One region of the Duffyella gerundensis genome, then DNA from elsewhere that is predicted to be linked to it. Evidence: predicted binding sites of a transcription regulator. Region 1 holds the regulator's gene; the other holds the start of a gene.

Region 1 (3,165 bases):
TCCTGTTTTACGAAGGCCTGCACGGCGGCGTCGTCACACAGCAGCATAACGTGGCGGACAAGGTCGATTTGCTGGTCGGCGTGGTGCCTATCGTCAATCTTGAGTGGATCCAGAAGCTGGTGCGCGATACCAGCGAGCGCGGTCACTCGCGTGAAGCGGTGATGGATTCCGTGGTGCGCTCAATGGATGATTACATCAATTTCATCACGCCGCAGTTTTCGCGCACGCACATCAACTTTCAGCGCGTTCCAACGGTGGATACCTCAAACCCCTTCGCCGCGCGGGATATTCCCTCGCTGGATGAAAGCTTCGTGGTGATTCACTTCCGCGGCCTGGAAGATATCGATTTTCCTTATTTACTCGCCATGCTGCAGGGCTCGTTTATCTCGCACATCAATACGCTGGTGGTACCGGGCGGCAAAATGGGCCTGGCGATGGAACTGATTATGACGCCGTTGGTACAACGTTTAATGGAAGGTAAAAAGATCGAATAAAATGCAGCCGGGCCGCGGGCGGCAATCACAAATATTTTACAAATCGTTAACCTTAGCGGTTTGACCATTGCCCGCTGCGCCAGCCGTTACGCCTGTTAATCATCACGTATTGGTGTTCTGCAGGTGCGCTATTCTCTCCTCGCCCTTGTCCTGATTTTTGCGCTGCGGACGATCATGATATGAGATCGGGCGATACAGACTGCCGATAATACTTTTCCGCTATGCAAACCAGCCCGCTCTTGCCGTCAGCAGCAAAGAAAACGCACGACTGCACTGCAAATGCTTGCTACCAGTGATATTATCCTCGCCGCAATCACGCACCGGCCCGTCAATACTCATGCTGTTACGCAGTACTGCACGCCTGAGGATTCTCCTAAAAGCGGGGATTATGCTCTTCGCTCCGCTGACATGCGCTTTACTATAACCATTGATCGAGTGTGAGTATGATCGCGTCAACCTGCCCTGCTAAAAGCGCAATCTGACACGATGTACATCATGCTGAAGCGAGACAACAGAAGACAGTAAGTGAAAGCTGTGCTACAAACGAAGTTGTAATATTTTCGTTGCGCAAGCGAAAACGGGAGCACTGATGAGCAAAACTCAAAACAGCAGCCCGCCGACTTTCCTTCAAAGGAATAGCTTTACTATTTCAACGCCTGACAGGGAATCTTGCCCCTGTGTTTAGGGCACGATTACAACAGAGGATAATAGCGAATGGTTCTCGGCAAACCGCAAACAGACCCTACACTCGAATGGTTCCTGTCACATTGCCATATTCACAAATATCCATCCAAAAGCACGCTCATCCACCAGGGTGAAAAAGCGGAGACGCTTTACTACATCGTTAAAGGTGCAGTTGCGGTGTTAATTAAGGATGAAGAAGGCAAAGAGATGATCCTCTCTTACCTTAATCAGGGCGATTTTATCGGTGAGCTTGGCCTGTTCGAAGAAGGTCAGGAACGCAGCGCCTGGGTTCGCGCGAAAAGCGCCTGTGAAGTGGCTGAGATCTCTTACAAGAAATTTCGCCAGCTGATTCAGGTTAACCCCGACATCCTGATGCGTCTGTCCTCACAGATGGCGCGTCGCCTGCAGGTTACCTCAGAAAAAGTGGGCAACCTGGCGTTCCTGGACGTGACCGGCCGCATCGCACAAACGTTGCTGAATCTGGCGCGTCAGCCTGATGCGATGACGCACCCGGATGGCATGCAGATTAAGATCACCCGTCAGGAGATCGGCCAGATCGTTGGTTGTTCCCGCGAAACGGTGGGCCGCATTCTGAAAATGCTGGAAGATCAAAACCTGATTTCTGCACACGGTAAAACGATCGTCGTCTACGGCACTCGCTGATTTTTCTTACCCCGACGGCGTGATGATTGCTCATCACGCCGTTTTCTATGTTGTGAAAAGCTGATGTGGCGCCGACTCATCTACCACCCTGAAGTAAATTATGCCCTGCGGCAGACGCTGGTGCTGTGCCTGCCGGTGGCCATCAGCTGGCTGTGCGGCGATCTGCAAAAAGGCCTGCTGTTCTCGCTGGTTCCTGCCTGCTGTAATATTTCTGGTCTTGATACGCCGCACAAACGCTTTTTTAAGCGGCTAATTGTGGGCGGTTCTCTGTTTGCAACCAGCAGCCTGCTGATGCAGGTCTTAACGCTGCATGGCATTCCGTTGCCCGCGATCCTGTTTGCGATGACCATGCTGCTCGGCGTGCTGGGCGAAATCAGCCCGCTGCATGGCCGCCTGTTATCGGGTTCACTGATCGCCGCCATCTTTACCCTGAGCCTGACAGGTAAGCTGCCGATCTGGGCACCGCCGCTGCTCTATATTGGTGGCACCTTATGGTATGGGCTGTTCAATGCGTTCTGGTTCTGGCTGTGGGAAGAGCAGCCGATGCGCGAGACACTCAGCCTGATCTATCGTGAACTGGCAGATTATTGTGATAAAAAATACAGCCTGCTGACCCAGCTCACCGATCCTGAAAAAGCGCTGCCGCCGTTGCTGGCACGGCAACAGAAAGTGGTCGATCTCATTAATACCTGTTATCAGCAAATGCACATGCTGGCGGCCAATCGTGACAACAGCCACAAGCGGCTGACGCGGGCATTTCAGGTGGCACTGGATCTGCAGGAGCACATTTCGGTGAGTTTGCATCAGCCGGAAGAGGTGCAAAAGCTGGTGGAAAAGAGCCATGCCGAGGCAGTAATCCGCTGGAACGCTCGCGTCATTTCTGCTCGCCTGCGCGTGCTGGCTGACGACATTCTTTATCATCGCATGCCGGATCGTTTTGAGATGGATAAGCCGTTGCAGGCGCTGGAGAAAATCGCCCGCCAGCATCCTGATAATCCGGTAGGTAACTTCTGCTTTTATCATTTCAGCCGCATCGGCCGCGTGCTGCGCACTCAGCGCCCACTTTACCGCCGCGACCTGATGGCCGATCGTCAGCGTCGACTGCCGCTTTTACCAGCGCTACGCAGCTATCTGTCGTTGAAATCCGCCGCGCTGCGCACCGCTGCTCGCTTCGCCGTTATGCTGATGTTTGGCAGTACGCTGGCGCTGTTCTTCGATATTCCCAAGCCTTACTGGATTCTGATGACCATTATGTTCGTCAGCCAGAATGGCTACAGCGCCACGCGCGTACGCATTCAGCACCGGGCGCTGGGCACGCTGGCGG
Region 2 (3,165 bases), 480 kb from region 1:
ATTTAAGACTTTGCTTTTAGTTTGTTTGGTTTTGACCTGGGTTTTGACCTTTAAGAGGCATCACAAACGCCGAGGGAAAAGCGTATTCCAGGGCGAGCCGCAGGGATGCGGCGAGAATAAGCGCCGCGCCGGGAGCGCGTCGCGCATGGTCCGTCAGGAAAACGCTTTTGCTGAGGGTACCCACGAAGTGGGCGATTGTGTTTGCCGGATAGCGCGGGTGCAGGGCCGGGGCGACTGCCGGCCCTGCTCGGGCAGGCTTTAGCCTGTACGAAATCGCCGTTGACCTTGACCTGGGTTTTGACCTTTAAGAGGCATCACAAACGCCGAGGGAAAAGCGTTTTCCAGGGTGAGCCGCAGGGATGCGGCGAGAGGGCGCGCTGAGCCGGGAGCGCATCGCGCATGGTCCGTCAGGAAAACGCTTTTGCTGAGGGTACCCACGAAGTGGGCGATTGTGTTTGCCGGATAGCGCGGGTGCAGGGCCGGGGCGACTGCCGGCTCTGCTCGGGCTGCCTTCAGGCAGAACGAAATGGCCGTTGACCTTAAAGACGTTGACCTTAAAGACCTTGACCTGAAAAGCCCGTCTGCAAGACAAAAAGGCTGCCCACCGCGCACCGACTCCGCTTGCACAAACCTCTCCCGTCCCTCTATGCTTTAGTACCACTAATCAAAAGCAGTAAAATTCCCTTTCACTGACAGGAGTTGCAGCTATGACGTCAGGAATTTCCCGCGTCTGGACCCGTTTTTTTATGCCGTTGGCCGTACTTTTTTTCGCCCTACAACTGGTGGGTTGCGGCGATAAAGAAGGCGATCAACGGAAAGCCTTTATCGATTTTCTACAAAATACCGTGATGCGCAGCGGTGAACATCTGCCTGGTCTGAGCGAAGACCAAAAACAGCGTTTTGGCCCTTATGCAGGTGATTACGCCATCATTTATGGTTTTGCTCAGGAAGTGAATAAGGCCGTTGATAACGGCATGAAGCCGGTTGTTGATGAGCTGGCGGCAATCCGTGTACCGCAGGATTATCTGACCCGTCGTGATGCGCTGCGTCAGGCAAGCGGTTCGCTGAACGTGCTGACCCAGCAGATTCAAAGCGCCAAAATGCAGGCAGACAGCAGCAAAGCCGCACTGAAGCAGCCAGACGATCTCAAAACGGTTTACAACAACGTCTATAACAAAGTGGTGACTCAGCCCGCTAATGCGCTGATTCCTCTGCTGCCTTCGCTGCAGGATTTGAGCCAGCAGGCAGTACAAACCGGTGATTTCCTGCAGCAGCAGGGTACGCGCGTTTCCTTTGATAACAATGGCGTGCAGTTCCCGACGCAGGATCAGGCCACGCAGTACAACACCTTAATGAGCAACCTGGCGGCCAAAGCTCAGGCGCTGCCGCAGGCGCAAGCCGCCGTGCAGGGTACCTGGCAGTAATGCCTTTCGGGGATGACGTTCGTCATCCCCTGTTTTCTCTGGTCCGAACTTTCATCCTATGTTGCTTTACGTCTCTTCCACAAAAGAAGTGTGATCTGCCGCATTTTTGACCAAAAAAAGATTGTGATCAATATCACATTTATGCAACAAGTGCTGCTTTTGATGGTGTGATAAAGATCACATAAAAGGTCATTCACTGATTAATTTACAGACAAAACATTAGACAGTCGCCTCTTTTTTGTGATCCAAGTCACTAAAAATACCCCCATCCCCCGTCTAACTGAGTGATCTGGATCACACATAGCCACCTCACTACGCAGTAACAATTTGGCGTGCTAGAGTCCGCCTGCATACAGCTGAACGGCTCTTTGCCGTCATGTCTCAACAAAAATAGCGCGCTCCCTGACTGGTCAGCGCGTACCAATTAAGGGGTGAGTTCTATGTCCTCATCAGTGAAGGTCAAAGTACAAAGCTTTGGTCGCTTTCTGAGTAATATGGTGATGCCAAATATCGGTGCGTTTATCGCATGGGGCATCATCACCGCGCTGTTTATTCCAACCGGCTGGATTCCAAACGAAACGCTGGCGAAGCTGGTGGGTCCGATGATCACCTACCTGCTGCCGCTGCTGATCGGCTTCACCGGTGGTCGTCTGGTCGGTGGCGACCGTGGCGGTGTGGTGGGTGCCATTACCACCATGGGCGTGATCGTCGGCGCCGACATGCCAATGTTCCTCGGTTCGATGATTGCAGGCCCGCTGGGCGGCTGGGCGATTAAGAGCTTTGACCGCGTTATCGACGGCAAAATCAAAAGCGGCTTTGAGATGTTGGTCAACAACTTCTCCGCCGGCATTATCGGCATGCTGATGGCTATCCTGGCGTTTCTCGCCATTGGTCCGCTGGTTGAAGGCCTGTCGCACGTTCTGGCGGCTGGCGTTAACCTGATGGTGCAGAATAACCTGCTGCCATTGACCTCAATCTTTGTCGAACCGGCAAAAATCCTGTTTCTGAACAACGCCATCAACCACGGTATTTTCTCACCGCTGGGCATTCAGCAGGCGAGCGAAGCGGGCAAATCGATCTTCTTCCTGATCGAAGCGAACCCGGGCCCGGGTATGGGCGTGCTGATGGCCTACATGTTCTTTGGTCGTGGCAGCGCGAAACAGTCTGCTGGCGGCGCGGCAATCATCCACTTCCTCGGAGGTATCCACGAAATTTACTTCCCTTATGTGCTGATGAGTCCACGTCTGCTGCTGGCGGTAATTCTTGGCGGCATGACCGGCGTGTTTACGCTGACGCTGCTGAACGGTGGTCTGGTTTCTCCTGCCTCACCGGGTTCTATCCTGGCGGTGCTGGCGATGACGCCAAAAGGCGCCTACTTCGCCAATATTGCAGCGATTGCCGCCGCCTTTGCGGTCTCCTTCGTGGTTTCTGCCATTCTGCTCAAAACCAGCAAGGTGAAAGACGAAGACGATATCGAAGCAGCAACGCAGCGTATGCATGACATGAAAGCGCAGTCCAAAGGCCAGGCCGGCACCGCCGCTGTGCCTGCATCGGCTGATGCGATGAATGGCGACCTGAGCCACGTGCGTAAAATCATCGTGGCCTGTGACGCGGGCATGGGTTCCAGCGCCATGGGTGCGGGCGTGCTGCGTAAGAAAGTGCAGGACGCAGGACTGACGCTGATTTCGGTCACGAACACCGCCATCAACGCCCTGCCCGGCGACGTGGATATCGTGATTAC

The links. Region 1 encodes CRP, which controls carbon source genes, mostly activating them, when cyclic AMP is high. Its sites were predicted from a motif close to ATGTGANNNNNNTCACAT; they were not measured.
Region 2: the regulator CRP is predicted to act here: its motif matches at 1,590-1,607, upstream of EM595_RS16835 (PTS mannitol transporter subunit IICBA).

The regions. Positions count from the first base shown of each region.
Region 1 is NZ_LN907827.1:393,834-396,998, reverse strand. It holds gene EM595_RS01685 (phosphoribulokinase) at 1-494, shown strand, start outside; gene crp (cAMP-activated global transcriptional regulator CRP) at 1,209-1,841, shown strand; gene EM595_RS01675 (YccS/YhfK family putative transporter) at 1,905-3,165, shown strand, end outside.
Region 2 is NZ_LN907827.1:3,686,195-3,689,359, forward strand. It holds gene EM595_RS16830 (DUF3053 domain-containing protein) at 708-1,424, shown strand; gene EM595_RS16835 (PTS mannitol transporter subunit IICBA) at 1,865-3,165, shown strand, end outside.